DNA from 4 places in the Streptomyces sp. NPDC093261 genome. Region 2 is predicted to be linked to each of the others. Evidence: riboswitches for the same ligand, from Rfam matches in the RefSeq annotation. Region 2 holds a riboswitch; each other region holds the start of a gene.
What was found. Region 2 has a riboswitch for S-adenosylmethionine ahead of ACIP94_RS30145 (LLM class flavin-dependent oxidoreductase). Riboswitches for the same ligand answer to the same signal wherever they lie in the genome.

Region 1 (7,577 bases), on a different contig from region 2:
GCTGGTTCATGCCGCGCTCGAGGCCGCGCCGTGCCTCCTCGTCGAACGCGATGATCTTGGCCATGTGAAGTGGTCCTCCCAGGACTGGGGGTGATTACTTCGGACCGCGCCCGCGCCCGCGACGGACGGCCCCGGCCGGAGGTTCCTTGCCCCACCCGGCCCGCGGCCTCACCGACCCGGTCCTTCTTTGTCACTCTCACCTTCAGAGTGCTAACGCCAATGATTAGCACTCGCCCCGGTCGAGTGCAAGGCGCTGCCCGCAAAGCGGGCCCGTCGGGGGTGGCGGCGGGTGGGGGATGGACACCGGGCGCACCCCCGAAGCGCGCCCGTCGGGGGTGGCGCCGGGTGACGGATGGACACGGCGCGCACCCCCGAAGCGAGCCCGCCGGGCGGCGCACACACACCCTCGCCCGCGCGCCCCCAGCGCCCCGCGCACCCCCAGCGCCCCCAGCGCCCCGCGCTCCCCACACGCCCCGCCGCACCCGTCCCACCGGCCCCGGACAGACCGAGGGGCTCGCACCCCTACGGGATACGAGCCCCTCGACACGTCGAACAGTTCAGTCGTCGGCGCGCAATCTCAGCCGGCCAGACGGACCATGTCCGCCTGCGGCCCCTTCTGACCCTGCGAGATCTCGAACTCGACCCGCTGACCCTCTTCCAGGGTGCGGTAGCCGTCCATCTGAATCGCGCTGTAGTGGACGAATACATCCGCACCACCGTCGACCGCGATGAAGCCGTACCCCTTCTCCGCGTTGAACCACTTGACGGTGCCCTGAGCCATGCCTAACTCCCCTATTACTGGCCCTTGCACAGATCCACACTTCGCGGATCCGGGTCAGACCTCACCCCCCAACGGTTGGGGGCGTGCGCCGGAACGCGTCGACCGCGGCTGAATGTATCTGTCCAACTGCCCTGTGCAACAGGTCAATCGGACGAGAATTCCGGGCATGACCGGTCGGGAATGTACGAAGAATTCACCCGAATTCAGGGCAAGTCGGGCCCGACAAAAGGAATGGATGGCGCAAAACCCCTGCCCACTTTGGCTGCTTCTTGTCGGGCGGGCGGCAGGGACTCCGGTTGTGCGACCGGGAAACCGGGAGCGGGTTCCCCAACTGTACCGCGCTCAACCATGCAGAATTGCCCCCTCCGCTTCTCTCGCGGAGGGGGCAATTCGATGAACTCTCGGTGTTCGGCCCTACCGAGGGTAACGATCGCGTGGGGATGACCTGCCGTCAGCCTCCCGCCACCGCCGGGATGATGGAGACGCCCGCGCCGTCCGGGGTCGCCGTCTCGAGGCCCTGCTCGAAGCGGACGTCGTCGTCGTTGACGTACACGTTGACGAAGCGGCGCAGCTTGCCCTGGTCGTCCAGGACACGGGCGGCGATGCCGGTGTGGTTCTTCTCCAGGTCGGCGATGACCTCGGCGAGGGTCCCGCCCTCGGCCGCGACCTCGGCCCGGCCTCCGGTGTAGGTGCGCAGGATGGTGGGGATGCGAACGGTCACGCTCATGCGAGGCCAGCCTCTCGGAAGGAGTCCAGGGTCGGACGGATCGTCGCGGTGAGGCCGGTGCCCGCCACCGCGTCCAGGGTCTTGAGGCCGTCGCCGGTGTTGAGGACGACGGTCGTCTTCGTCGGGTCGAGCGCACCGCTCTCGACCAGCTTGCGGGTCACGCCCACCGTCACACCGCCCGCCGTCTCCGCGAAGATGCCCTCGGTGCGGGCGAGCAGCCTGATGGCGTCCACGATCTGCGCGTCCGTCACATCCTCCACGGCCCCGCCGGTGCGGCGCGCGATGTCGAGGACATAGGGGCCGTCCGCCGGGTTGCCGATCGCCAGCGACTTGGCGATGGTGTCCGGCTTCTGCGGCCGTACGACGTCGTGGCCCGCCTTGAACGCGGTCGACACCGGCGAGCAGCCCTCGGCCTGCGCCCCGAAGATCCGGTACGGCCGGTCCTCGACCAGCTCCAGCTTGATCAGCTCCTGAAGCCCTTTGTCGATCTTCGTGAGCTGGGATCCGGAGGCGATCGGGACCACGATCTGGTCCGGCAGCCGCCAGCCCAGCTGCTCGGCGATCTCGTACGCCAGGGTCTTGGACCCCTCCGCGTAGTAGGGACGCAGGTTGACGTTGACGAAGCCCCAGCCCTCGCCGGCCGGGTCGCCGATCAGCTCCGAGCAGAAGCGGTTCACATCGTCGTAGTTGCCCTCGATGCCGACCAGCTCGCCGCCGTAGATCGCGGCCATGACGACCTTGCCCTGCTCCAGGTCGTGCGGGATGAAGACGCAGGAGCGGAAGCCGGCCCTGGCCGCCGCGGCGCCCACAGCCCCCGCCAGGTTGCCGGTGGAGGAGCAGGAAAGGGTGGTGAAGCCGAAGACGCGCGCCGCCTCCAGCGCCTGGGCGACCACGCGGTCCTTGAAGGAGTGGGTCGGGTTGCCGGAGTCGTCCTTCACATACAACCCGCCGGTCACGCCCAGCTCGCGCGCCAGGTTGTCGGCCTTGACCAGCTTGGTCCAGCCGGGGTTCAGGTTCGGCTTGTCGGCGACGTCCGCCGGGACCGGCAGCAGCGGCGCATAGCGCCAGATGTTCGCGGGGCCCGCCTCGATCCGCTTCCGCAGTTCCTCGGTGTCGTAGCCCGAGAAGTCGTACGCGATCTCCAGCGGGCCGAAACACTCCTCGCATGCGAAGACCGGGCCGAGGGGCACCCGATGGCCGCACTCCCGGCAGGACAGGGCCGCGGCGGGTCCGAGGTTCACGGAGTCGGTGCTGCTTACAACTGTCTGCACAGCCATGTCAGGCGAGGCCCTTTCTCCTCATCTTCCTCACGACGCATCTCGCCGTGAGACGGATTTGGCACCTTCCCTAGCCGGGAGCCTCGCGAAGACGATCGCACTGATCTACGAGAACCGGCTGGAGGGTTGCCGGGGCTTCATCGGGCCGTGTCCCTCTGCCCCTCTGGATGAGCTGTATGCGGTTGTTTCACTGCTACGAGCGGCGGCGACCCACGACATGCGATGGTCACCGGCGTTGTTCAAGACTGTAACCGAAGGCCAGGACACTTGAGATAGTCGTCCGAACCGCGAGATGGATCACTCCATGGAAGGAGTCGCAGGCTGTGCTGGAAGAAGTCGAGCGCTGGCTGAGCACCCGCTCCTGGTCCGTGACCGATCGCCCACTCCACCAGATCCTGGCCGCCAAACGCGCCTCGGGTTCGTCGGTCAGTGTCGTGCTGCCCGCGCTCGACGAGGAGGAGACGGTCGGCGAGATCGTCGCCGTCATCCGCCACGACCTGATGCGGCAGGTACCGCTCGTCGACGAGATCGTCGTCGTCGACTCGGGCTCCACCGACCGCACCTCCGAGGTCGCCGCGGCGGCCGGGGCGACGGTGGTGCACCGCGACGCCATCCTGCCGCGCGTCCCGGCCGTGCCCGGCAAGGGGGAGGTGCTGTGGCGCTCCCTGCTGGTCACCCACGGGGACATCATCTGCTTCGTCGACGCCGACCTGAGGGAGTTCTCCTCGGACTTCGTCTCCGGGATCGTGGGCCCGCTGCTCACGGACCCGGACGTGGACCTCGTGAAGGCGATGTACGACCGGCCGCTGGCCCTGCCCGGTGAGACCGGCACGGCGGCGGGCCAGGGCGGCCGTGTCACCGAGCTGATGGCGCGGCCGCTGCTCAATATGCACTGGCCGCAGCTGGCCGGTTTCGTCCAGCCGCTCGGCGGCGAGTACGCCGCCCGCCGCTCCCTGCTGGAACGCCTCCCGTTCCCGGTCGGGTACGGAGTGGAGCTGGGGATGCTGGTCGACGCCCTGCATCTGGTGGGCCTGGACGCCCTGGCCCAGGTCGACGTCGGGGTGCGGCTGCACCGCCACCAGGACGGCCAGGCGCTGGGCCGCATGGCCGCGGCGATCTACCGCACCGCGCAGCTGCGGCTGGCCCGCGGCCATCTGGTCCGCCCCGCCCTCACCCAGTTCGAACGTGTCGAGGGCGGGTTCGAGCCACGGACGTACTCGGTGGACACGGCGGAACGGCCGCCGATGGCGGAGATCGCGGAGTACGCGAACCGGTGGGCGGCCTGAGGCCGGGCCCGGAGGACCGGGCCCCCGACGCCCCCGTTGTATACGGCTCCGCAGACGGCCGAAGGGAACGTTTGAGCGTTTTCCCCTCGGGCTAGGTTTCGTGGCATGGCTTCGAATGCGGCTTCCGTTCTGGTGGCGTCCAACCGCGGTCCGGTCTCATACGCGCTGGACGAGACAGGTCAGCTCACCGCCAAGCGCGGCGGGGGCGGACTGGTCTCCGGCCTGTCGGCGATCGGCCCCGACACCGACGCGGTGTGGGTCTGCTCGGCGCTGAACGACAGCGACCGGGAGGCGGTACGGCGCACGGGCGGCAGGCTCGACCCGGCCGACACCGGCGGCCAGCGCGTACGGATGCTCGACATCGACGCGCGGGTGCACGCCGACGCGTACAACGGCATCGCGAACTCGGTCCTGTGGTTTGTGCACCACATGCTGTACCAGACACCGCTGGAGCCGGTCTTCGACGCGGAGTTCCGGCGGCAGTGGGCGGCGTACGAGCGATACAACCGGGCCTTCGCCGAGGCGCTGGCCGAGGAGGCGGCCGAGGGCGCGGCGGTCCTGGTCCAGGACTACCACCTCACCCTGACCCCCCGGATGCTCCGCGGGCTGCGGCCCGATCTGCGGATCGGCCACTTCTCTCACACGCCGTGGGCGCCCCCGGAGTACTTCCGCCTGCTGCCCGACGACATCGCCGCTCAGGTGCTCGGCGGGATCCTGGGCGCGGACCGGGCGGCGTTCCTCACCCAGCGATGGGCGGACGCGTTCACGGACTGCTGCCGCGCGGTCCTCGGCCCGGACACCCTCTCGGGCACACGCATCGGCGTCCACGGGCTGGGCGCCGACGCCGAGTTCCTGCGCGAGCGGGCGCACCGGCCGGATGTGGACGAGCGGATGCGGACCCTGCGGGCGCAGATCGGCACGGCCCCCGACGGCCGGCCCCGCAAGTCGATCGTGCGCGTGGACCGCACGGAGCTGTCGAAGAACATCGTGCGCGGGCTGCTGGCGTACGAGGAACTGCTGCGGTCTCGTCCGGAGTGGCGTGAACGGGTCGTCCATGTGGCCTTCGCCTACCCGTCCCGGCAGGACCTGGCCGTCTACCGCGACTACACCGCAGAGGTCCAGCGGGTGGCGACGGAGATCAACTCGCGTTTCGGGACCCCCGGGTGGACCCCGGTGGAACTGCACGTCAAGGACGACTTCGCCCGGTCGCTCGCCGCCTACCGGCTGGCGGACGTGGCCCTGGTGAACCCCATCCGGGACGGCATGAACCTGGTCGCCAAGGAGGTCCCGGTGGTCTCCGACGAGGGCTGCGCGCTGGTGCTCTCACGGGAGGCGGGGGCGTACGAGGAGCTGGGCGAGGACGCGGTGACCGTGAACCCGTACGACATCGTGGGCACGGCACAGGCGCTGCACGAGGCGCTGTCGATGGGTCCGGCGGAACGCGGCGAGCGCACCAAGCGACTGTCCGCCCAGGCCACGGCACTGCCTCCGGCCCGCTGGTTCCTGGATCAGCTCGCCGCGCTGGAGGGCTGAGGACCGCCCGCACCGGACGGCTGAGGACCGCCCCTCGGCGGGGGCGGTCCGGCAACCGGTGTGACGAGGGCCCTCAGGGGCGGTCCGTCATATGGGCCCCGAGAGCGGACATCAGTCGTACGACGCCTTCCGGGCCGTCGACCACGAGGTCCGCCCGCTCGGCCAGTTCGGTGACCTCCTCGCTGCCGCTGCACACGAGCAGGCCGGGTACGCCGTCGGAGCGGAGTTTGTCGACGGCGGCGAAGGCCGGGAGGTCACCGAGGTCGTCCCCCACGTACATGACCGCTCCGGCGCCGACCTCGCGGACGTACTCCGACAGGGCCACTCCCTTGTCCATGCCCGGGGGGCGCAGCTCCAGGACCAGACGGCCGGGCTCGACGATCAGGCCGTGGCGGGTGGCGAGGTCGGTGAGGGGTTCGCGCAGGGCCTCGAAGGCGGCCTGCGGGTCGTCGGCCCGGCGGGTGTGCACGGCGACTGCGCGCCCCTTCTCCTCGATCCAGGTGCCGCGCCAGGCACCGATCTCGTCCAGGAAGCCGGGGAGTTCGGCGCGGACGGCGGCGACGCCCGGGTGCGGGGCGGGGGCGTTGACGGTGCCGGTGCGGGCGTCCCAGCGTTCGGCGCCGTAGTGGCCGAGGACGACGAGGTGGTCGAGTCCGGATACGCCCGCGAAGCCGCCGTGGCGGACGGCGACGCCGGCCGGGCGGCCGGTGACCACCGCGACGGAGGCGACCTTCGGGGCGAGCACCGCGAGGGCGGGGACCGCGTCCGGGTGGGCGCGGGCCTGGTCGGGATCGGGGACGATCGGGGCGAGCGTCCCGTCGAAGTCGAAGGCGAGGACGGCCCGCTCGGGCCGGGCGAGGATGGCGTCGAGACCGTCACGCCCGGCCGGGGTGGCGGGTGTCGGCAAGGAGTCCGTATGGCTGCCCATGCAACGACCCTATCCGCGCGGGACCGGCCGCACTCCTGACTCCGGCACGCGCACCGGCGCGCGGCGCCCGGCCCCGGCGCGGTCAGCGCCGGGTACGGTCGGCGCCGGCAACGGCCAGCGCCGGCAACGGTCGGCGCCGGCAACGGTCGGCGCCGGCAACGGTCGGCGCCGGCAACGGCCAGCGCCGGGTAGTCAGCGCTCGGCGCGGCGGGAGTCACGGATGCGGCGCAGGCGGTTGACGGTGACCGGCGCGTGGGCGAGGGCCCTCGGGTCGTCGAGGAGGGCGTTGAGCAGCTGGTAGTACCGCACGGGCGCGAGGCCCAGCTGCTCCCGGATGGCCCGCTCCTTGGCCCCCGGCCCGGAGAAGCTGCGCCCCTCCAGGGCGAGGACGGCCTTTTCTCGGGGATTCAGCTCTTCCATGAGGGAACGGTAGCCCCGGGGACCGACAGAGCGGACGGTTCAGCCGGTGGCGCTGTCCGCCGCCACCGCCGCCCGCTGGAGCCGGCCGAGGACGGCCGACGGGCTGCCGTCCGGGGCGACGGCCTCGCCGATCTCCTTCTTGATGTCCGCGCTGACCCCCGCCCAGGACGTCTTGCCGACCGGGTACAGCTCCGCGCTGGGCAGCTGCTGGAGGAAGGGCTCCAGGTCCGCGTCCCGCGAGGACGCCGCCATCGTCTCCTGCGCCGAGTTGGTGACCGGCAGCAGGTCGTACTCGCGCGAGAAGTCGATCACGTTCTTCTCGTCGTACACGTAATCGAGGAACGCGCGGATCTGGTCCTGGTGGCCGTTCTGCTTGAAGGCCGTCATCCAGTCCGCCACGCCCATCGTGGACTTCGCCCGGCCGCCGACGCCCGGCATCGGCACCATGCCGAAGTCCACGCCCTTGGCCCGCGCCATCTTCATCAGGGAGGGGTGGCCGTTGAGCATGCCGACCTCACCGCGGGTGAAGGCGGAGAAGGCGTCGGCGCGGTTGAGCCGGCCCGGCGGCACCGGGCCCGTCAGCCCCTTGCCGACCAGCTCGTCCTTCAGCCAGGTGAAGGTGCCC
Region 2 (7,577 bases):
GTGAATCCGGTGCTGCGCGAGGGCAACTCCGACCGCCGCGCTCCCGCCTCGGTGAAGAACTACGCCAAGACCCACCCGCACCGCATGGGCGCATGGTCCCCCGAGTCCAAGACGAACGTGGCGACCATGGGCGTGGACGACTTCCGCTCCACCGAGAAGTCCGCGGTGATCTCCGAGGCCGGTTCGCTGCGCATCGAGCTGAAGGGCGACGACGGCTCCACCACCGTGCTGCGCGAGTCCGTCCCGGTCCTCGAGGGCGAGGTCGTGGACGCCTCCGTGATGCGTGTCGCCGCGCTGCGCGAGTTCCTGACCGCGCAGGTCGCCCGCGCCAAGGAGGAGGGTGTCCTGTTCTCGGTGCACCTGAAGGCGACGATGATGAAGGTCTCGGACCCGATCGTCTTCGGCCATGTGGTGCGTGCCTTCTTCCCGAAGACGTTCGCGAAGTACGGCGAGACGTTCGCCGCGGCCGGCCTGACCCCGAACGACGGTCTGGGCGGCATCTTCAAGGGCCTCGAGGGCCTGCCGAACGGCGAGGAGATCAAGGCCTCCTTCGACGCCGAGCTGGCCGAGGGCCCGGCGCTCGCGATGGTCGACTCCGACAAGGGCATCACCAACCTGCATGTGCCGTCCGACGTCATCGTGGACGCCTCCATGCCCGCCATGATCCGCACCTCCGGCCACATGTGGGGCCCGGATGGCCAGGAGCACGACACCCTCGCGGTGCTGCCGGACTCCAGCTACTCCGGCGTGTACCAGGCCGTGATCGACGACTGCCGCGCGAACGGCGCCTACGACCCCTCCACCATGGGCTCGGTGCCGAACGTGGGCCTCATGGCGCAGAAGGCCGAGGAGTACGGCAGCCACGACAAGACCTTCGAGATCCCCACCACGGGTACCGTCCGTCTCGTGGACCAGGCCGGCAATGTCGTACTGGAGCAGACCGTCTCCGCCGGTGACATCTTCCGCGCCTGCCAGACCAAGGACGCCCCGATCAAGGACTGGGTGAAGCTCGCCGTCACCCGCGCCCGCGCCACCGGCGACCCGGCCGTGTTCTGGCTGGACGAGACCCGCGCCCACGACGCCAACCTGATCGCCAAGGTCAAGGAGTACCTGCCGGAGCACGACACCGAGGGCCTGGACATCCGCATCCTGGCCCCGGTCGAGGCCACCAAGCTGTCCGTGGAGCGCATCCGCCGCGGCGAGAACACCATCTCCGTCACCGGCAACGTGCTGCGTGACTACCTGACCGACCTGTTCCCGATCCTGGAGCTGGGCACCAGCGCCAAGATGCTGTCGGTCGTCCCGCTGATGGCGGGCGGCGGCCTGTTCGAGACGGGCGCCGGCGGCTCCGCCCCGAAGCACGTCCAGCAGCTCGTCAAGGAGAACTACCTGCGCTGGGACTCGCTCGGCGAGTTCTTCGCGCTCGTGCCGTCCTTCGAGCAGTATGCGAAGGCCACCGGGAACCAGCGCGCCCAGGTCCTCGCCGACACCCTCGACCGCGCCACGGCGACCTTCCTCAACGAGGACAAGTCCCCGACCCGTCGCGTCGGCGGCATCGACAACCGCGGCAGCCACTTCTACCTGTCCCTGTACTGGGCGCAGGAGCTGGCCCGGCAGACCGACGACGCGGAGCTGGCGAAGGCGTTCGCCCCGCTCGCCGAGACCCTCACCGCCAACGAGCAGAAGATCGTCGACGAGCTGATCGCCGTCCAGGGCAAGCCGGCCGACATCGGCGGCTACTACCAGCCCGACCCGGCGAAGGCCTCCGAGGTCATGCGTCCCTCGCAGACCTGGAACCAGCTGCTGACCTCGCTCGCGTAAGCGGGGTCCGCGCGGCACCCGCACCGGTGTGACCACCGCCCCGGCCGGATCGGATCCGGCCGGGGCGGTCGTGTCCTCGGAGCCCGGTCGCGGCCCGCGGGCCGGGACCCGGTTGCGATGCGGGCGCTACGACGCCGCCTGCTCGGCCGGTGCCCCGGCGTCGGGGTGGGCCAGCCCCAGGTGGTCGCGCAGGGTCGTGCCCTCGTACTCCGTGCGGTACACACCGCGCTCCTGAAGCAGCGGGACCACGGTGTCGGCGAAGGCGTCGAGTCCGCCCGGGGTGATGTGCGGGACGAGGATGAAGCCGTCGGACGCGTCGGCCTGGACGAAGGCGTCGATGTCCCGCGCCACGGTGGCCGGGGAGCCCACGAAGGTCTGGCGGTTGCCGGTGTGGATGACCAGGTCCCGGATCGACCAGTGGTGCGCGGCGGCCAGCTCCCGCCACTCCCGCGCGGTGGCCGGCGGATCGCGGTACATCCGCACCTGGGCACGGCCGCGGGCGATGGTGTTCTCGCCGGGCAGGGGGTCGATGTCCGGGAGCGGGCCGTCAGGGTCGTAGGCGGACAGATCGCGGTTCCAGACGAACTCCAGGTGCTTGATCGCGGTGGCCCCGCTGACCTGCGCCCGGCGCACCTCGCGGGCCAGTTCCCCGGCCTCGGCGTCGGTGTCGCCGAGGACGAAGGTCGCGGCGGGCAGGATGAGCAGCTGGTCGGGGCGACGGCCGTACGTGGCCAGGCGGCCCTTGACGTCCGTGTAGAAGGCCTGGCCCGCCTCCAGGGTGGCGTGCCGGCTGAAGATGGCATCGGCGCTCGATGCGGCGAACTCGCGGCCCTCCTCGGAGTCACCCGCCTGGAAGATCACCGGGCGGCCCTGGGGGCTGCGCGGGACGTTGAACCGGCCGTGGATGTCGAAGTGCCGGCCGTGGTGGACGAAGGCTCCGGCCTTCGCGTCACGCAGGAAGACCCCGGTCGCCGGGTCGGCGACGATCTCGCCGCCGTCCCAGGAGTCGAAGAGTTCGTTCGCCGTGGCGAGGAACTCCTTGGCGCGCGAGTAACGCTCCTCCTGCGGCAGAAAGCCGCCGCGGCGGAAGTTCTCCCCGGTGAAGGCGTCCCAGGAGGTGACCACGTTCCAGGCGGCGCGTCCGCCGGAGAGGTGGTCGAGGCTCGCGAACTGGCGGGCGACCTCGTAGGGCTCGTTGAAGGTGGAGTTGATGGTGCCGGTCAGGCCGAGGTGCTCGGTGACCGCGGCCAGTGCGGCGAGCACGGTGAAGGTGTCGGGGCGGCCGACGACGTCCAGGTCGTAGATTTTTCCTTCCTGTTCGCGCAGGCGCAGCCCCTCGGCGAGGAACAGGAAGTCGAACCGGGCCCGCTCGGCGGTCCGCGCGAAGTGCGCGAACGAGCTGAACTCGATATGGCTGCCGGCCTTCGGGTCGCTCCACACGGTGGTGTTGTTGACGCCTGGGAAGTGGGCTGCGAGGTGGATCTGCTTGAGCGGCTTGCTCATGGTGGGTGTCCTTCCGGCTCAGGCGGCGTAGCGGTTGGCGGGGCGGGCGAGCCCCAGCAGCCCGCGCAGGGTGGTGGCGTCGTACGCGGTGCGGAACGCGTCGCGGCGCTGGAGTTCGGGGACGAGACCGCGGGTGATCCGCGGCAGGTCGTGCCCGGCGACGGCGGGACGCAGCCGAAAGCCGGTCAGCCCCGCCGACCGCAACTCCTGGAGGAGGTCGGCGAGTTGGGCGGGTGTGCCGGTGAAGATCCGGGCGTCGCCGGTGTACGGCTCTCCGGCGGCGGCGTCGAGGCGCTCCCGGCGGGCGGCGGCCTCGGCGGGGGTGTCGTCGAGGAAGACGACCAGGTCGCCGAAGAGGTGCAGCGGCGCCTCCGCCCGTCCGGCTGCGGCCTGCTCGGTCCGGACCTCGGCGACGATCGCGCGTGCCTGCGCGGCGTCGTGCGGGGTGACATAGCCGAGGTCGGTGGAGCGGGCGACGAGCCGGAACGGCACGGTCTGGTGGGCGAGCGCGGTCACGAGGGGCTGGCCCTGGGGCGGGCGGGGGGTGATCGAGGGGCCCTTGACGCTGAAGTGGCGGCCCGTGAAGTCGATGTAGTGGAGCTTGTCGCGGTCGATGAACCGGCCGGTGGCCACATCGCGGATCTCCGCGTCGTCCTCCCAGCTGTCCCAGAGCCGGCGCACGACCTCGACATGGTCGGCGGCCTCGTCGAAGAGGTCGGTCACCAGCTCCCGTGCGCCGGGGCTGTCGTAGGCGTCGATACGGGGCAGGGTGCGGCGGCCGAAGTGGGCTGCCTCGTTCGGGCGCGCGCTGATTCGGACCCTCACGCCCGCACGGCCGGTGCTGACGTAGTCGAGGGTGGCGATGGCCTTGGAGATGTGGAACGGCTCCGTGTGGGTGACCACGACGGTCGGCACCAGCCCGATGTGGCGCGTCAGTGGGGCGACACGGGCGGCGATCAGGACGGCGTCGAGGCGCCCGCGGACCTGGTCGGTGCGTTCGTCCGGGTCGAGGAGGTGCGACGACTGGGGGCCGAGCCCGTCCTCGAAGGTCACGAAGTCGAGCAGACCACGCTCGGCCTCGGCGACCAGGCCGGCCCAGTAGCCGGCGGTGAACAGGTCCCGGGGGCGGGCCTCCGGCTCGCGCCAGGAGGCGGGGTGCCAGCCGGTGCCGTCGAGCGCCACGGCGAGGTGCAGGGGCGAAGGAGAGGTTGAGGACACGAGTGGGTGCCTTCCTGGATGTCCGTATCGAGAGCGCCGGCCCCCGCGCGAGCGGGGCACGGCGGGGGCGGGAAGCCGGCTCCAGCGGAGTCGGACGCCCCGGGGCGGCGCGCGCCACCGCACGGCCCGGCGGCAGGGGCCGCCGGGGCTGAGGGGGCGAGGGAGGCGCACGGGACCGGGACGGGAACGTGGGCGCACCGCGGCGATGGTGCGCGTCGGGGAGGGGAAACGCCGTCAGCCGTGACAGCGGGCGGAGCCCGGGGCGGTACAGAGCGCGCTGTTGACGCGCAGAAGATCGACGCAACGGTTCGCGCACAGCAGGACGCAGCCCCGGGGCCGCGAAACGGCTGTCCTCGAAGCTGCGTACATCACTGCCACCGTCACTCTTCCGGCCCGTGGGGCCACGCGCTTACCGAAACGTCATCCGGTCGGGTCGTCACCTGGGGCACCCCACCGCGGAGCGAGGGTTGCCGGTCGGCAAGCCAGGGCTTGTCGCTGACGCTCATGACCTTTCTGACCGTAGGTCAAGACAGGCGCCCGAAGCGCTGTTCACGCACGTCCATCAGGTGATACACGCACGGGAGCGCCGGCCCGCCGGTCAACGGGAGCCCGTCGTCGCGCCGTTGGGGATGTGCGCCGCCCAGTCGAGGATCTGCACGGCCGCGCCCGCGGCCTCCAGTCCGCGGCACTGCGCGTGATGCCGGCGGGCGATCCCGTCGAGGTCGAGGTGCGGACCGAAGGCGGGGTGGGCGGCCAGCCGGCGGGCGTACGCCCACAGGTGCGGATGGCCGGCGACACGCTGCACGGCGGCGGCGTCGAGGTGCCAGCGGTGCACGGTGTCGAGTTGCACCAGTGCGACCCACAACTCCACGTCGGCCACGGTGGGTTGGTCGCCCAGAAGATACTCCTGGCGGGCCAGCCGGCCCTCCGGTGACCTCAGGGCGCACAGCAGTGAGGTGAGCGCGGCGTCCCGGTCCGCGTCATCGGCGTCGGCACGTCCGGCGCGCTGGGCGGCCGCGTCGATGCCCAGCGCACACAGGCGCCGGACCCCCTCGATCTCCGCGTCGGCGCCCTGCGGGTGGAGCACGGGGCGGCCCGCGCCGAAGCGGCGTGCCAGGTCCCGCATGATGTCGGGGGCGTGAGTGCTGACGATCCGGCCCGACCAGTCGTCGCTGAGCACCGGTGCCACGGTTGGTCCGGAGTAGCGATGGGCGCTCGCCTCGTAGAGCGGGCGCAGGGCGGAGTGCTCGCCGCCGGGTCCGTCCGGCACCGCGGGCAGCAGGGTGACGGGGACGATGCCGTCGAGGCCGAGCAGGCTGTGGGTGACGGCGATCCGCAGACAGCGCGGACAGGCCAGGGACAGGTGGAGTCGGTAGCGGCGCGGTACGGCGTAGTGGCCGCTGCGGGCGTCGCGGCCGATCCTGCCCCGGAAGGCGGGGGCGGGATGGGCGGGCGGGAGTGCGGTCAGGGCATGGGCGGACATGTCTCTCCCAGGGGTTCGGTCGCGCGAGGGCGCGGTGGGCGGCGGCCCGGGGCGAGCGGCGCTGCCCGACCAGGGGGCGGGGTGCGGCGCGGGCCCGCCACCGCCGTTTCAGCGCAGGGGGCCGGACGCGCTGCACACACGCAGCAGGTCGATGTGACGGCGGGAGGTCAGAAGGAGGGAACGCCGGCGGGTGCGGTGCACACGGCCGATGACCGGCTCCAGGCGTCCCATGCTTCCCTACCTGTCCACTAGGAAACTCCTACTGGAGTGTCGATCGGGCTCCGGCCCGCGTCAAGAGGGTGGTTCACGGAGTGAGAGCGCCGCCCAGCCGTCCTGGAGATGGTCGGCCACCAGGAAGCGCGACCCACTGCGCGGGCTGCTGCCCCAGACGCCGAAGACCGCCGGGGTGACGGCAGGACCGGTCCGGGAAACCTTGACACCCCCAAAGTGTGACTGATTGAGTACTCACATGCAAAAGGATCGCCCGCGCCAGTTGTCCACCGCCGAGGAACGCCGCGAGACCGTGCTGCGTACCGCGATCGGGGCGTTCGCCGCGCGCGGCTACTTCGGCACCACCACGGCCGAGGTCGCCAAGGCGGCCGGCATCTCCCAGGCGTACGTCTACCGGCTCTTTCCCAACAAGGAGCTGCTGTTCGTCGCCGTGGTCGAGCACTGCTTCGTCCAGGTGCGGGCGAGCCTGGAACAGGCGGCGGCCGAGGCCGGGGGAAGCTCCCCCGAGGTGGTGCTCTCGGCCATGGGGGACTCCTACGCCAAGCTCATCAGCAACAACGACCTCATGCTGATCCAGCTCCACGCACAGGCGGCGGCCGTCTCGGAGCCCGCGGTGCGCGAGGCCGTCCGGCAGGGGTACGCCCGGCTGGTGGAGTACGTCCGCGGCGCGTCCGGCGGCAGCGAACGGCAGATCCAGGACTTCTTCGCCATGGGCATGCTGTGCCACCTGATCGTGTCGATGGGGGCCGACGAGGTGGAGGCTCCCTGGACGCGGACATTGGCGGCGGGGATCACCCACTACTGACGCGGGCCGCGGAGGGGCCGACGGGCGGGGCGCCCCATTCCGTCCGTTCTGCGACACACGAGGAGTGTGTGACTGATCACACGCGAGTCACGACGGTGACGCCTCCCCGGCCCGCCGCCCTGATCGGCCGACGCCCCTCCAGGGCCGGCGTCACCCTGCGGTGAATCCCTCCTTCCTACCCGTCCTCGCACACCGCTGACCAGCCCTTTCCCTCATATGTTCAGGTTGCTTTCAGGCAGGGGCGCCCCTGTGGCAACTCATGCACCAGAAGCCCCAAAACAATGGCAAAGGAGGCTGGGAGAACGGCGCTTGGGCATGTCATGGTGCGAGCCATGACCACAGAGCACGTCCTTGATGACCGGCCGCCCTCCCGCACCGCGCCCCGCCGCATGGCGAACAAGGTGCCGGAGGTGACCGTCTACTTCTGGATCATCAAGGTTCTCACCACAGGCATGGGCGAGACCGCATCCGACTTTCTCGCGCACCTGCTCGGCCCCGTCCCGGCCGTCGGTCTGG
Region 3 (7,577 bases), on a different contig from region 2:
GGCCGCCCCGAGGAGGTGGCCTGGGCAGTCACCCAACTTGCCGCACCGGCCGCGTCGTTCGTCACCGGCGTAGTACTCCCAGTCGACGGCGGAGCGGTCGTGGCGTGATAGGAGTAGCCCGGGAGGTGGGATGGGTGCGGATCGGTGAGCTGGCCAGGGCGACCGGGACAACCGCCCGTGCGCTGCGGCACTACGAGCAGGCCGGGCTGATCTCCTCGCAGCGGGCCTCCAACGGCTACCGCATCTACGACGAGCGGGTGGTGGTGCGGGTCCGCAATATCCGCTACCTGCTGGCCGCGGGGCTCACTCTGGACGACGTGCGGGTGTTCCTGCCGTGCCTGGACGGCGATGTGGCCGCCGCACCGCCCTCGGACAAGGGCCTGCAGGTCGCGTTGGAACGACTGGCGGTCCTCAACGAACGGATCGCTGCCCAGACCGAGGCCCGGGACCGGCTGGAAGCCGCGTTGCGACAGACAACCGGTGGCCGGATCCGCCCAGTGGCCTGAACGTCTGCCTCGTCGCAGAAGCCGGAGGAACCTGGAGTCGCTACCCTCCCCACGGCCACTCACGGTGGCCATGAGCCCTCACCAGCCAAGGAATACGCGACTCTCGATTACGCGAGGTCGCCAGTGTCAGGCGCCAGCAGGGACGTTGAGGCCCGCTCTTCCATACGACAGAGCACCCGCCGGAACGCCGGGCAGAGGTTTGGTCCTGGCAGCGGGCGGCAGGGGCACGCTGGGCGACCGCGTCGACGTCGGTGCGGGCGTACGGCTCCAGCATCGTGACGTCAGCTTGTGCCGTCCACGTGGGGGCGGGCCAAGTGGCGCAGCGGGGAGGTCTTGTCCCACACATGCCAGCGCGCACCGCACACGGGGTCGGTTTCGTAGGTCACCTCTGCGGGGAAACCGTCGGCCTTGACCCGCTCGGCGGGTGGTCCGGAGAGCACCCTGGCGCATCGGGGGCAACGCTCTGGGGTGCGCATGGGGTACATGCCCATCGTTTTCCTGTTCCTGGTGCTGTTGTTTCGGCGTCCGGTCGCGGGTCCGTCAGGCGGTCGGCCAAGTGACGAAGCTCCGACCCCTGTTGGAGGTGAACGCCGTCCATCCCTGGACGTCCGTCACGCCGCCGTCGCAGGACAGCAGATGCCAGGCACCGGGGGTCCGGGCGAAGACCGCGTCCTGGCGGAGGCACCGTCCCAGTTCACGTGCCGCCGAGTCGCTCAAGCCGGCGATGGCGACGCTCTGCTCGATGTGTGTGCCGTGCGCATCACCTCCCGCTGCGGGCCACCACGCGAGCCCTCGCCGGTCAAGTTCGTCGAGGAGCACGGCCTGAGCGCGGGCGTTGTCCGCGGCGAGGGCGGGACGGCCGCAGGGGTCGCACGCCGTGACGACGTGGAGGGCGGCGGTTCCGGCAGGTCCGGGGAGGTCGGGGAAAGGGCCCTCGGCCGTGCCCCGCGGACGCGGTGCGACCCGTACCGTCCGGTCCGGGAATCGGATATCGAGGACCGTCCGCCCGTAGAGATCCCAGTTCGGGGGTGTGGTCGCAGCGTCAGTGACCTGTATGAGGCCCTCCTGTGGACGAAGGACCCCCTTACCCACCGGCAGGGAGATCGGTGCTCGCTCCCACAGGGCCGTGGGAGCCGGTCCTCGGCGCGATCGGCGTCGTGACCGGGCGGAACTATGCCACACCACCGGGCAAGGGGCCAGCGTTGTGGATCACATTGTGCAAAATCCGCACGGGTGCTACCTTCGCGCCCGGTCGCGAGTTCCGGCGTCAAGCCTCGGCTTGCTGGACGACATCCCGCTCGCCGCGGATGCCCCGGGTGACGACCAGCCCAGCGCGCGGTGCGTTGGGAAACCGCAGATCACCGGGGTGTGGACGTGCACTACCGGGGTCCATCGACTCCGGAAGGTTGACCGCCCGTGCCCGTTTCCGACGCGATCCCCGAAGTGCCGATGGGGCGGCAGACCCAGAAGCCTGAGCCGGCACCCGAGTCCGCCAGGTCCGCAGTCGCGGAGCCGGGCCGCGCGGGCCTGCTGACCATCGGCCTCGACGCCGCCCGGGCACTGTTCTGCACGGCCGAGGTGAGCAGCTCCGGCCTGCCAGGAACTGACGAGGTCTTCGGCCAGTGGCTCGACAGCGGATTCGACGTCGCCTTCTACCGCAGCGAGGACGGCTCCCTTCAGGCACGTGCTGTCAACCAGAGGGGGCATGTTCCCGGCTCGCTGATCAACAGCCGTATCGGAACGGCACGGTTGGAGTCGGTCTGCCTCAATCCTCGCCGGCTCGCACCCGTCGGGCCTCGGGAGCCGGACCTGGTATCGGCGGAGGGCGAGGAGGCCGATGGAACAGATGCCCGGACGGACGGAGGCATGCCCGGCAACCGCCGTGGAGACGAGGAGGGCAAGCGGCGGTACGCGAAGGTGGAGTACCAGGAGGACACGGGCTGCGTTCTGACGGTCGTGGACGACTTCGCCGAAGGAACGGCGAAGGAGTCGGCCCATCACCTGGGCGGCGACGTCACCGCAGACACCGACGGAGACTGGTTCGAAACGCTCACCACCCTCACCGAACTCGCCCAGGCAAGGCTGGAAACGGAGGGGTGGGCCCCGGACGGTCCGTGGCAGGTCCAGTGGTGGTGCAGCTCGTGCGACGTCACGGACCCGCCGTACGAGACCCTTGAAGTGTTCGAGGAGTACGGCTTCGATCCGGACGAGATCACGCAGCACTACGTGCACATCTACAGCCAGGGCAGCAACGGCTGTTACACCGTCGAGTTCTCTGCGGAGCACCGGGGAGAGGACAACGTCATGTACCTCCAGCTGGAGTTGGATTCCGGCAGCAAGGAGGTGGGAAGCGGCAGTCTCGAAGAACTGCGGAGCCACCTGGAACAGGCGACGGAACGGGTGCGGGAGGCCGGCTACACCCCGCTCGACGGCGACTGGAGCGTCGGCTGGACACGCTGCCACGTGCCTCTGGCCCAGCTGTGACCGACTGACGGCCCCAGGCTGCGGTGTCCTGTGCCCTGTTGTTTCCGTCCAGCCGAAGGGCGGAGAGCGAGCAGCTGTGCCGCCCGAGTGTGCAACATGCCCCGAGTTCGCCGTGCCCCTCGGTTCCTCGGCATGGGGCCTGACCAGGTGGGGCACCCTCGGGAAGGCGGGCGATGGCCTCGGCGGCCGGATCAGACGGAACACGCATGGGGGCCGCGCGGGACGGCCCGCCGGATCGGGCCCAGCGCCAACCCGGTTCGTCGTCATGGCGGCGATAGATGGAGGTCCTGGTGAACCTCGTCCCGTACTCGGCAACGAGCTCGCCGTGATCCTGCACGGTCACTTCTCTGCCCGCCCGTCCACAGCAGCGAGTGACCGCTCCATCAGGGTCAGCAGTCCACGTTCTCACTGACATGAGGCCGACACATCGCAACGGGCTACAACGTCATCATTTGTGATCACGCAGGAAGGTCGCGATCTCGTCGCGGGTCGGGTAGTTCGGCAGGGGGGCTGGCTTGTCCTGAAGGAACGCAGTGATGACGGCGGCGGCTCGGTCGTTGTTGTCGTCCAGGCCGTTCCACATGTGGTGTCCGACTCCGGGCATGTACTGCGTGCGCTGGATGGCGGGGTCATTGGCAAGAACGGTGGTCTCCCATTGACGGACCTGGGAGGAGCACTCGGCGATCATCAGCATCGCGGGGGTCCGGGACTGCCTCAGAAGCGGTGCAATAGAGGGCGAGTCCTTGACCGTCTGCTCGACGCGAAGGCTGGCGACGGGGCTGAAGGAGAAGTTCTGTGCGGTGTTCTCGGCTGGGATGCGGTGCGCGTCGCGCGCGCAGTACGCGGATGCGGTGTCGCTGCCGAGGTCGGCGGCGGTGAAGGCGTTGTCGCCTTCGGCCTGCCCGATCAGTCCGGTGTCGGGGGTGAGGAGTCCAAGTCGCATCAGGCCGAATGCCACGGCGTACCGTGGGACGTGCGTCGATCGCGGCCCGGTCATGGCCGGTGCGAGGCCCCGCGCGGATTTTCGGCCCTTGTGGCCGGTGAGGTGGGCCGTGGGGCCGTCCATGGGGCCGGGCTCAGCGATGATCGCTCGGTGCAGGCGTGCGGCGACGTTCGGGTCGGCCAGGGCTCGGGTGAGCACGGTCCCGCCCGAGGAGAATCCGAGGATGTCGACCTTGCCCTTGTTCAGGCGGTCGACGAAGGCGGCGAGGTCGCGGACCGACCTGGAGATTGTGTACTGGCCCATGGGGAGCAGGTCGCTTCGTCCGCCACCGGCTTGTTCATAGCTGTAGACGTCGTAGCCGTGGCGTGCCAGGAGTTGCAGGAACCGGTGGTCGAGCACCGAGATGCCGCGGACCGGTCCGCCGTTGAGGTACACGAGCGGGAGGGGATGCCGGGTTCCGGGGTTCGCGGGCGGGTAGTGGTACACCGCTAACCGGCTGCCTGTGGCCAGGCTCCAATGCTGCGTGGCCACGAAGGGTAGGACGGGCGGGTACTGCCGGGCTGTTGGCACGGTCGAGATGCAGACCGTCGCTGTCAACACCGCCGCGACGACCACCGGCAGGAACGGCACGAGCCGCGCCGGCCAGGTGCGGTGCCGGCCCCGCCACAGCGCGAGGACGGTCCCGGCCCCGAGGGTCGTCAACCACGCGGCGAGCCCCGAACCCGCCCCGTCCGTGAGGGCGATCAGTGCGAGAAAGGCGACGACCAGCGTCGTGACGGCGGCCAGGGCCAGCAGTAAGCGTCCGGTGAAGCGGACGAGACGTATGGCGAACGTGGGCACGGCGGACCTCCGACAGTTTCAGAACAGTGTTTCAAAACGACGTTACCAGAGAGGGTAGGCTGCTGGCCGTGGGTAGGCCGAGAACAAACGACGAGGTCGTCAAAGAGCGGCTCGTGGAATGCGCGACCGAGATGCTCGCCACCCGTCCGCGAGAGTCACTCACGGTCCGCGCCGTGGCCGCTGCCGCCGAGGCGTCGACGACGGCGGTGTACTCCTTGTTCGGCGGTAAGGACGGGCTGATCGGTGCGGTGCGCGACAGAGCCGTCGCCGGCCTGTTCCAGGACCTGTCGGCGGTGCAGACCTCCGCAGACCCTCTCGCCGACCTCTACGCGCTCGCCGTCGCCTACCGTCGTTGGGGGCGCGGACACAGTCACCTGTACACGGTGCTGTTCGGCGGTGTGCAGTCCTTCGACCCGTCGGGGGATGTCGGTGCCAGTGACCCGATCCGTCCGCTCCTCGCGGCGATCGACCGCGCCTTGACGGCGTCCGTCCTCGCTGGCAGCGCAACGTCGATTGCCCTGTCGATCTGGGGAACTCTGCATGGGCTCGTGACTCTCGAACTGGCCGGGGCGCTCGACGCCGCGACGGCCGGGGCCGCATTCCGCTCGACGATTCACGCCACGTTGCGCGGATGGACGACCCCTGAGGTGTTTCGCAGCCTTCGCCAAGCGGAACTCGCTCCTTGACGGGCTCAGGGCCGGTATCCCGGCTTGCTGGTACCTGCTGGGGTGCGTGGTCTCCCACCGCGCAGCATGGCGTTGCTGCGTCAGATCATCGCTTCTCGTCCGAGATGATTGGCATGCCCAGGGAGACTGGAGCGGCGTGCGCGTACGGTGGCCGGGGCGCACGCTCGGCGGGCAGCCGTTCACGACAGCGAACAACAATGAAAGAGCCCATACATGATCAGTCCGCTTATGAAGCAGGCGGCAGACGATCAGGGCACCGGTGAGCAGGCCACGCTGCGCTACAGCACGGCCTGGGCCGACGGCGCTGCCCGCGCCGTTGATGCGCGCCAGGCCCTACGCGCCTTCCTCATCCGTGGCCCTCATGCCGACCAGGCTCCCGTTCCCGAAGCTATGGTCCTGGATGCCCAGCTCGTCGTCAGGGAGCTGATTGCGAACGCAACCCGCCACGCCCCCGGACCGTGCGGGCTCGTCCTGCAGATGGTGGGCGAGGAGCTGGTGATCACTGTGTGGGACACCTCCCCCCAGGAACCGGTCTTCAAAAGGCCCGACCCCCACCGCGTAGGGGGCCACGGACTGCACCTCGTGCGCGCCGCCGGCACGAAAGTGACCGTCACTCGCCGCGCCCAACGGAAGCAGGTCACTGCCCATCTGCGCGTCACGCCCCATCGCGGCAACAGCACCAAGGATCGGACCGTCCTGTTCTCCCCCCACTCGGACAGAACACGGCAGACGGACTGACTCAGCAGGCAGCAGCCCCCCGCCTGCCTTGCCCGGCATCCCTACCCGAACTCCGCCCGGCAGGCACACCCGCCCTGTAGAGCTGCGCTCTCCATGGACGTGATCAACCGGGCCGACCTCACCCGGCATGAGGGGATGAGCAGCGGTATTTCCTGCCTGCGGCATGGGCCCGTTCACCCGGCCCACACCGCAGGGGCGTGCTGTTTCAGCTGGCGAGGTCGGCTTTGCCGAACAGGACGGCATAGCCGGCGGGGAGCTGGCTGATGATCTGGTTCAGCTCGCCGCCGCTGACCGCCTTGGCCACGGTCGTCAGGACCGCGCCGGCGTCCCACTCTGCGGTACGCGACCGGACACCGGTGCGCTCGGCGACCTGGGTAGAACTCCTCGATCCGGAAGCTCTCAGCCTGCTGCGGCTTGGCTTCGGCCAGCGCCTGCCCCCGCGGTCCGGGCAGCTGGGAGGCCGGGTCGTCGCCGTCTCCCGGGCTGATCCGCTGGGCCAGCACTCCGAGGACGGCTTCGGTGACCTGCGCCGCTTCCTCCTGACTGGCGTATTCGCCCAGCTCCCGCACGCGGGCGAGGAGCTCGTGGTACGGCATCGTCACCTCCGCTGGCGTACAGCTCGGCGACATCTGTTGATGACCTCTCGTCCCAGTACCCAGCGCATGCGCCTACCGTGGGATGATGCGGAGCGTCCGAGAAACCGGCCGCCCGTCCCTTCCGTGCGAGGGCGTACGAGGGCGTACCCGCGTGCGATCATCAAGCCGTCGGGATGACATGGGGGTGCTCCCTCGAAGCCGGGGCATAGGGCAAATGCAGCGCCCAAAGGCATCACACGACGCATGGAAGTGAGTGGGGGCGGCAGCGCTCGATCACGGGAGGCCAGGACGTGGCGGGACTGGAAGACTCCGAGCTCGACGACGAGCAGTCCCAGATGGTTCATCCTGCCCGGCACACCAGCACGCTGGAGGCCATCGGGGCGGGGGCCTATGTTGTGGATGAGCAGGGGCGCATCGTTGCGGCAAACAGTCGCGCCGCGCGGATGCTGGGCCGTGCGGCCGATGACCTGATCGGCCAGGACGCCCACGAGCTGCTGCACCGCGGGCCCCACGGTGAGCGGCTTACCCCGACGCAGTGCAGCATGCGGCAGGCGTTCCACGCCAGGCGCCCGGCACAGGCCGAGGAGGACTACTTCGCCCGGGCCGACGGCTCCGTGCTACCCGTCTCCTGGATGATCGCTCCGTACACCACCGACGGTGACGACGTAACCCGCACGCTCGTGGTCTTCTACACCTCACAAGGAGCGCACAAGGCCGGACGTCCCCGTGAGCAGGCCGCCGAACCCCTGAGCGAACTGGAACGGCTGGCTCTGCTGGCCGAGAC
Region 4 (7,577 bases), on a different contig from region 2:
CGATCTACCTGATCAGGTAATCGGTGGTCGGCCGCGGCGAACGGTCACCCGATCGGGGAGAACCGATCGCCCGCGACGCTCCGATCCATTTCCAGAAGCATCGACGCAGAAGATCCTGACACCGGGGTAATCCGTGAAAAAGCTCTCCGCACGACGACGCCATCCGCTGGCGGCTGTCGTCGTCCTACTCCTCGCGCTGGCGGCCACCGGGGGGCTGTATGCCGCGTTCGCGCCCGCGAGCAAGGCTCAGGCCGATGAAACCTCCCAGTCCCTCGCCATCGAGGAGGGCAAGAAGCTCTACCAGGTGGGCTGCGCCAGCTGCCACGGCACCGGCGGTCAGGGCAGCTCCGACGGTCCGAGCCTGGTCGGCGTCGGCGCCGCGGCCGTGGACTTCCAGGTGGGCACCGGCCGTATGCCGGCCGCCACCTCTCAGGGTCCCCAGGTGGTGAAGAAGAGGAACATCTACAGCCAGGCCCAGATCGACCAGCTCGCGGCGTACATCGCCTCGCTCGGCGCCGGCCCGGCCGTGCCGACGAAGAACGACTACAGCCCCGAGGGTGCCGACATCGCCAAGGGCGGCGAGATCTTCCGCACCAACTGCGCGCAGTGCCACAACATCACGGGCGAGGGCGGTGCCCTGTCGCACGGCAAGTTCGCGCCGAGCCTCGCGGGCGTCGAGCCGAAGCACATCTACGAGGCCATGCAGACCGGCCCGCAGAACATGCCGTCCTTCCCCGACACCACGCTGTCGCAGCAGAACAAGAAGGACATCATCGCCTACATCAAGGCGGTCAACGGTGACCAGACCGAGAACCCCGGCGGTCTCGACCTGGGCGGTCTCGGCCCGGTCTCCGAGGGCCTCTTCGCCTGGATCTTCGGACTGGGCGCGCTGATCGCGGTCGCCGTCTGGGTCGCCGCTCGGACCGCAAAGGCCAAGAAGTCATGAGTAGCCAAGACATTCCCGAAGAGAACCTGCCCGCTGAGCAGGACACCGAGGCCGGTGCCGTAGCGGTCGCGGACGAGGAGAACCCGTTCGCCGACCCGGGCCTGCCGCCCCACGAGCACCGGATCCAGGACATCGACGAGCGGGCCGCCAAGCGCTCCGAGCGCACGGTCGCCATGCTGTTCACCGTGTCGATGCTGGCCACGCTCGGCTTCATCGCGTCGTACGTCACGATCCCGAACGACAAGGCCATCTACGTCTTCCCGATCGGGCACATCAGCGCGATGAACTTCGCGCTGGGCCTGACGCTGGGCGTGGCGCTGTTCACGATCGGCGCGGGCGCGGTCCACTGGGCCCGCACCCTGATGTCCGACGTCGAGGTCGCCGACGAGCGTCACCCGATCGAGGCGCCGCCGGAGGTCAAGGCGAAGGTCCTCGCCGACTTCCAGGCGGGTGCCAGGGAGTCGCAGCTCGGCCGTCGCTCGCTGATCCGGAACACGATGTTCGGCGCGCTGGCCCTGGTGCCGCTCTCCGGCCTGTTCCTGCTGCGTGACCTCGGCCCGCTGCCCGGCACCAAGCTGCGCCACACTCTGTGGTCCAAGGGCAAGCTCCTCGTCAACATGAACACGAACCAGCCGCTGCGTCCCGCGGACCTGGCGGTCGGCTCGCTCACCTTCGCCAAGCCCGAGGGCCTGGAGGAGACCAACGAGGACTTCCAGAAGCAGATCGCGAAGGCCGCCCTGATGCTCGTCCGGCTCCAGCCGGAGAACATCAAGGACAAGAAGGAACTCTCGTGGTCCCACGAGGGCATCGTGGCCTACTCGAAGATCTGCACCCACGTCGGTTGCCCGATCTCCCTGTACGAGCAGCAGACGCACCATGTCCTCTGCCCGTGCCACCAGTCCACCTTCGACCTCTCCGACGGTGGCCGGGTCATCTTCGGCCCGGCTGGTCACGCCCTGCCGCAGCTGCGCATCGGCGTCAACGCGGACGGCTACCTCGAGGCGCTCAGCGACTTCGAAGAGCCCGTCGGTCCTGCTTTCTGGGAGCGCGGATGAGCACTTCATCGAGCAACACGAGTCGGTCTGCCGCTGACGCGGCGGGCGCTTCGCGCGGAAGGGCACCGGCCGGCGAGCGCGTCGCCGACTGGGCCGACGGCCGCCTGGGGATCTACTCCCTGGCCAAGTCGAACTTGCGCAAGATCTTCCCCGACCACTGGTCGTTCATGTTGGGTGAGGTCTGCCTCTACAGCTTCATCATCATCATCCTCACGGGTGTGTATCTGACGCTGTTCTTCCACCCCTCGATGAACGAGGTGGTGTACCACGGCAGTTACGTGCCCCTGCAGGGCCAGCTGATGAGCGAGGCGTTCAACTCGGCGCTGCACATCAGCTTCGACGTGCGCGGCGGTCTGCTGATCCGGCAGATCCACCACTGGGCGGCGCTGATCTTCCTCGCCGGCATGTTCGTGCACATGATGCGCGTGTTCTTCACGGGCGCGTTCCGCAAGCCGCGTGAGATCAACTGGCTGTTCGGCTTCCTGCTGTTCGTCCTGGGCATGTTCACCGGCTTCACCGGCTACTCGCTTCCGGACGACCTGCTCTCCGGCACCGGTGTCCGCTTCATGGAGGGCGCGATCCTGTCCGTGCCGATCGTCGGCACCTACCTGTCGTTCTTCCTCTTCGGCGGCGAGTTCCCGGGCGGCGACTTCGTGGCCCGCTTCTACTCGATCCACATCCTGCTGCTGCCGGGCATCATGCTCGGTCTCGTGGTCGGCCACCTGATCCTGGTCTTCTACCACAAGCACACGCAGTTCGCGGGTCCCGGAAAGACGAACAACAACGTCGTCGGCATGCCGCTGCTGCCGGTCTACATGGCCAAGGCCGGAGGCTTCTTCTTCCTGGTCTTCGGTGTCATCGCGGCCATCGCGGCGATCGCGCAGATCAACCCGATCTGGGCCATCGGCCCCTACCGCCCGGACCAGGTCTCCACGGGCGCCCAGCCCGACTGGTACATGGGCTTCTCCGAGGGTCTCATCCGTACGATGCCGGGCTGGGAGATCAACGTCTGGGGCCACACGCTCGTCCTGGGCGTGTTCGTCCCGCTGATGATCTTCCCGCTGGTCCTGGTCGCCATCGGTGTCTACCCCTTCATCGAGTCCTGGATCACCGGCGACAAGCGCGAGCACCACATCCTGGACCGCCCGCGGAACGCGCCGACGCGTACGGCCTTCGGTGTCGCGTGGATCTCCTGGTACTTCGTGCTGCTGCTCGCCGGCGGCAACGACATCTGGGCCACGCACTTCCACCTGTCGATCAACGCGATCACCTGGTTCGTCCGCATCGCCTTCTTCGTGGTGCCGGTGCTCGTGTTCGTCGTCACCAAGCGGATCTGCCTCGGCCTCCAGCGCCGCGACCGCGACAAGGTGCTGCACGGCCGTGAGTCGGGCATCATCAAGCGGCTGCCGCACGGTGAGTTCATCGAGGTCCACGAGCCGCTCAGCCAGGAGCAGCTGCACACGCTCACGGCGCACGAGCAGTACAAGCCGGCCGAGATCGGCCCGACGGTCGACGAGAACGGTGTCGAGCGGAAGGTCAGGGGCTCGGAGAAGCTCCGTGCCAGGCTGAGCAACGCCTACTACGGGGAGGACAGCCAGATCCCCAAGCCCACGGTCGAGGAGTACAAGGAGATCACGAGCGGCCACGGCCACCACTGATCGCTGCGCGCGCCACGCCACGGTCGAAGGGCCCCGTCCATGCCGGACGGGGCCCTTTGCCGTGCCCTGGGCTGGATAGGGTGGACCTGTTCGAGAAATGTGTCCCGAGCGGGACACCGACCCAGGAGCGGCTTATGAGCGCTGTGAACCCCGCTGGAGGCGACACCGCGGCGGGCCGTTCCTGGCCCCGGGTGCTGAACGCGCTGCTGGACGGCCACGACCAGAGCGTGGACGACACGGCCTGGGCGATGGACCGCATCATGCGCGGCGAGGCGACGGACGCGCAGATCGCCGCCTTCGTCGTCGCGCTGCGGGCCAAGGGCGAGACGGTCGAGGAGATCACCGGGCTCGTGCGGGCGATGTACGAGCACGCGAATGTGATCGAGGTACCGGGTCCGGCGGTCGACATCGTCGGTACGGGCGGCGACGGCGCGAAGACGGTCAACATCTCCACGATGTCCTCGATCGTGGTGGCCGGCACGGGCGCGAAGGTCGTCAAGCACGGCAACCGGGCCGCGTCCTCCGCGTCCGGCTCCTCGGACGTGCTGGAGAAGCTCGGCATCAATCTGGACCTCACCCCGCGACGGACGGCCGAGGTGGCCGAGGAGGCCGGGATCACGATCTGCTTCGCGGTGAGGTTCCACCCGGCGCTGCGGCATGTGGCCGCGGCGCGTGGGCAGCTCGGGATCCGTACGACGTTCAACGTGCTGGGCCCGCTGACCAACCCGGCCAGGGTGAAGGCACAGGCGGTGGGTGTCGCGGATCCGCGGATGGCGCCGATCGTGGCGGGGGTCCTCGCCGAACGCGGGAACTCCTCCCTGGTCTTCCGTGGCGACGACGGACTGGACGAGCTGACGACGACCTCCACGTCCCGGGTGTGGGTGGTCCGCGACGGCAAGGTCACCGAGGAGTCCTTCGACCCCCGGGACGTCGGCATCGAGCGGGTGCCGGTCGAGGCGTTGCGCGGGGCCGACGCCTCCTACAACGCCGATGTGGCGCGGCGCCTGCTGGACGGCGAGACCGGGCCGGTCAGGGACGCGGTGCTGTTGAACTCGGCGGCGGCCCTGGTGGCCCTGGAGCCGACCGGGGCGCCCCTGGCCGGGCAACTGCGCGCGGGGATGGAGAAGGCGGAGGAGTCGATCGACTCGGGCGCCGCGAAGCGAACGCTGGAACGCTGGGTGGCCGCAAGCCACCGATGAGCCCCAGGGCGAGGGGGAGCGCGGCGCGGCCGGGCTCCCCCTTTCGCATGCCGCCGGGAAACAGGGCGTATGTCCCGGCATCCGGACACGTGTTGCGGCCGGCCGATCATGTCGCGTAGCGTCCTGCCCAGGTCATGAGCGACAGCCATGCGGCCCCGGCCGGCTGTCCGGCAACCCTCCGTCCGTGGCGGGGTGCCCCGGGTGAAGACCAGGTCGTGGGCAGCGAGGTCCACGGCAAGCGCGGACCCCTCGCACGCTTCGCATGAGCGTGGGGCCAGGGGTCCTGGTCGTTCGAGGGAGCCTTCCGTGAGCAAGCGAATGCGCTAGGGCCGCAGAGCCCCGCCTCCGCATCCCCTTTTCACCTTTTTCACCCTTTTCCCGCGCCGTCGACGCGAGCCCGCGCCCTTGCGCGCGCCCTCCGGCGCGGTGATCCCTTCTGCCTTCACGGGAGTGCACCCATGTCCGTCTCCACCCTTGCCGCCGACCCCTACGTTTGCGCCCCGCTGCCCGTTCTGGGCAGGGATGTCAGCGTCCCGCTCGTCACGGGCGGCACCGTCACCTACGCCGCGCTCGACTACGCGGCCAGCGCCCCGGCGCTCCAGCGGGTCTGGGACGACGTGGCGGCGTACGCGCCGTACTACGGCAGCGTCCACCGCGGCGCCGGGTATCTGTCGCAGCTGTCCACCGACCTCTTCGAGAACGCCCGCCGGACCGTCGCAAAGTTCCTCGACTGCCGCGAGGCGGACCAGGTGATCTTCACCCGGTCCACCACCGACTCGCTCAACCTGCTCGCCGCCGCCCTGCCGGCCGACTGCCAGGTCCTCGTCTTCGAGACCGAGCACCACGCCTCGCTGCTGCCCTGGCGGGACGCCCGGGTCACCGTCCTCGACGCCCCGCGCACCCCGCAGGGGGCCGTACGGGCCCTGGAACGCGCCCTCGCGGACCGCGACCCCCACGGACCGGCCCTCGTCTGTGTCACCGGCGCCTCCAACGTCACCGGCGAGCTGTGGCCCGTACGCGAGCTGGCGGCGGCCGCCCATGCGCACGGCGCCCGTATCGTCCTGGACGCCGCCCAGCTGGCCCCGCACCACCCCGTGTCGGTCGCGGACCTCGACGTGGACTGGGTCGCCTTCTCCGGCCACAAGCTCTACGCGCCCTTCGGCTCCGGGGTGCTGGCCGGCCGCGCCGACTGGCTGCGCGCGGCCGAGCCCTACCTCGCGGGCGGCGGCGCCAGCCGCAGGGTCACCCGGCGCACGGACGGGGGAGTGGACGTCGACTGGCACGAGACCGCCGCGCGGCACGAGGCCGGTTCGCCCAATGTGATCGGCGCCTACTCCATCGCCTCGGCCTGCAAGGCCCTCACGGAAGCGGGCTTCGACGCGCTCGTCGCCCGTGAGCGGTACCTCATCCGCAAGGTCAGGGAGGGACTCGCCGAGATCCCGGAGGTCAGGGTGCTCTCCCTCTTCGGCGACGACGCGCCCCGCGTCGGCGTCCTCTCGTTCGTCGTCGAGGGCTGGAACAGCTCCCATTTCGCCGCCGCGCTCTCCGCCGAGTACGGCATCGGCGTCCGCGACGGCCTGTTCTGTGCCCATCCGCTGGTGCGCACCCTGCTGGGCGGCGACCCGGGGACCCAGGGCGAGTGCGGCGCGCCCGAGGCCGCTCCCGGCGAGCGGTCCCTGAACGCCATCCGCGTCAGCTTCGGCGCGGGCACGCCCGACGAGCATGTGGAGCGGTTCGTGCGGGCGGTCGCGGAGCTGGTCCGGCACGGCGCGCGGTGGACGTATCGCACACAGGACGGGCGCTGTGTTCCGGCGGTCTGAGGCCCCCGGCCGGTGGACGTCCGTCGAGCCCGGCGCCTGGTTCCGGCCCGGCGCCTAGTTGTCGAGCCCGATCGCGAACGCCGCCTCCAGGTCGTGCTGGGAGTACGTGCGGAAGGCGACGTGTGTATCCGTGCCCAGCACGCCCGGGATCTTGCTGATCCGGCCCGGGATGACGTCCGCCAGGTCGTCGTGTGCCCGCACCCGGACCATGGCGATGAGGTCGTACGTGCCGGTGACGGAGAAGACCTCGCTGACGGAGTCCAGCGCGGCGATCGACTCGGCGATCTCCGGGATCCGGTCCACGCTGGTCTTGATGAGCACGATCGCAGTGATCACGGCTGGCCTTCTCCCTAGGTGCACGCTCGGACCTGTCACTCTAAGACCTGCTCCACCGCTCACCAACAGACGTGCCCCGGCGGCGCGGGGACCGCGCCGCCGGGGCACGTCCGTGTCCGGTCACCGACGCGGCACCAGCACAGGTCTGCGCACCCAGGCGTAGAGGAAGCCCAGCGCGAACCCCACGACATGGGCCAGGTAGGCGACGCCCGGTCCCTGGGCGGCGCGGTCCGCCGCGATCCACTGGAGGGTCGCCCAGAAGGGCAGCACCACCCAGGCGGGAAAGCGCAGCGGCAGGAAGAAAAGGAACGGAAAGAGACTGGTCACCCTGGCTCCCGGGAACAGAAACAGAAACGCGCCGAGCACCGCGGAGATCGACCCCGAGGCCCCGACCAGGGTCTGTGCCGACTGCGCGTGGGCCGCCGCGTACCCGAGGAGCGCCAGATAGCCGCAGCCCCCGTAGAACAGGGCGAACTCCACATGACCCATCCGCTCCTCCGTCATCGCCCCGAAGACATAGAGGAACAGCATGTTGCCCAGCAGATGCACCCAGCTGCCGTGCA

Region 1: it holds a riboswitch for S-adenosylmethionine, as region 2 does, so the genes downstream of both, thrC (threonine synthase) here and ACIP94_RS30145 (LLM class flavin-dependent oxidoreductase) in region 2, are expected to answer to the same signal.
Region 3: it holds a riboswitch for S-adenosylmethionine, as region 2 does, so the genes downstream of both, ACIP94_RS31150 (hypothetical protein) here and ACIP94_RS30145 (LLM class flavin-dependent oxidoreductase) in region 2, are expected to answer to the same signal.
Region 4: it holds a riboswitch for S-adenosylmethionine, as region 2 does, so the genes downstream of both, ACIP94_RS01880 (aminotransferase class V-fold PLP-dependent enzyme) here and ACIP94_RS30145 (LLM class flavin-dependent oxidoreductase) in region 2, are expected to answer to the same signal.

Annotation. Positions count from the first base shown of each region.
Region 1 covers NZ_JBIVNO010000021.1:108,154-115,730, forward strand. The annotation lists gene groL (chaperonin GroEL) at 1-64, opposite strand, end outside; gene ACIP94_RS32080 (cold-shock protein) at 578-781, opposite strand; gene ACIP94_RS32085 (MoaD/ThiS family protein) at 1,233-1,508, opposite strand; gene thrC (threonine synthase) at 1,505-2,785, opposite strand; SAM riboswitch class I at 2,804-2,959, opposite strand; gene ACIP94_RS32095 (glucosyl-3-phosphoglycerate synthase) at 3,109-4,071, shown strand; gene ACIP94_RS32100 (trehalose-6-phosphate synthase) at 4,177-5,604, shown strand; gene otsB (trehalose-phosphatase) at 5,678-6,532, opposite strand; gene ACIP94_RS32110 (DUF3263 domain-containing protein) at 6,725-6,952, opposite strand; gene ACIP94_RS32115 (extracellular solute-binding protein) at 6,992-7,577, opposite strand, start outside.
Region 2 covers NZ_JBIVNO010000018.1:123,822-131,398, forward strand. The annotation lists gene ACIP94_RS30135 (NADP-dependent isocitrate dehydrogenase) at 1-1,821, shown strand, start outside; gene ACIP94_RS30140 (NtaA/DmoA family FMN-dependent monooxygenase) at 1,948-3,324, opposite strand; gene ACIP94_RS30145 (LLM class flavin-dependent oxidoreductase) at 3,343-4,542, opposite strand; SAM riboswitch class IV at 4,943-5,052, opposite strand; gene ACIP94_RS30150 (glutathione S-transferase C-terminal domain-containing protein) at 5,141-6,025, opposite strand; gene ACIP94_RS30155 (hypothetical protein) at 6,134-6,256, opposite strand; gene ACIP94_RS30160 (TetR/AcrR family transcriptional regulator) at 6,495-7,061, shown strand; gene ACIP94_RS30165 (hypothetical protein) at 7,394-7,577, shown strand, end outside.
Region 3 covers NZ_JBIVNO010000020.1:64,480-72,056, reverse strand. The annotation lists gene ACIP94_RS31170 (SDR family NAD(P)-dependent oxidoreductase) at 1-108, shown strand, start outside; gene ACIP94_RS31165 (MerR family transcriptional regulator) at 135-506, shown strand; gene ACIP94_RS31160 (hypothetical protein) at 788-946, opposite strand; gene ACIP94_RS31155 (DUF3293 domain-containing protein) at 1,047-1,598, opposite strand; SAM riboswitch class IV at 1,757-1,866, shown strand; gene ACIP94_RS31150 (hypothetical protein) at 1,923-2,990, shown strand; gene ACIP94_RS31145 (alpha/beta fold hydrolase) at 3,439-4,773, opposite strand; gene ACIP94_RS31140 (TetR/AcrR family transcriptional regulator) at 4,842-5,459, shown strand; gene ACIP94_RS31135 (ATP-binding protein) at 5,673-6,197, shown strand; partial or broken gene ACIP94_RS31130 (DUF2267 domain-containing protein) at 6,403-6,793, opposite strand; gene ACIP94_RS31125 (SpoIIE family protein phosphatase) at 7,129-7,577, shown strand, end outside.
Region 4 covers NZ_JBIVNO010000001.1:402,187-409,763, reverse strand. The annotation lists gene ACIP94_RS01905 (heme-copper oxidase subunit III) at 1-20, shown strand, start outside; gene ACIP94_RS01900 (c-type cytochrome) at 134-946, shown strand; gene ACIP94_RS01895 (Rieske 2Fe-2S domain-containing protein) at 943-2,001, shown strand; gene ACIP94_RS01890 (cytochrome bc complex cytochrome b subunit) at 1,998-3,659, shown strand; gene trpD (anthranilate phosphoribosyltransferase) at 3,794-4,858, shown strand; SAM riboswitch class IV at 4,989-5,105, shown strand; gene ACIP94_RS01880 (aminotransferase class V-fold PLP-dependent enzyme) at 5,317-6,678, shown strand; gene ACIP94_RS01875 (Lrp/AsnC family transcriptional regulator) at 6,733-7,014, opposite strand; gene ACIP94_RS01870 (rhomboid family intramembrane serine protease) at 7,135-7,577, opposite strand, start outside.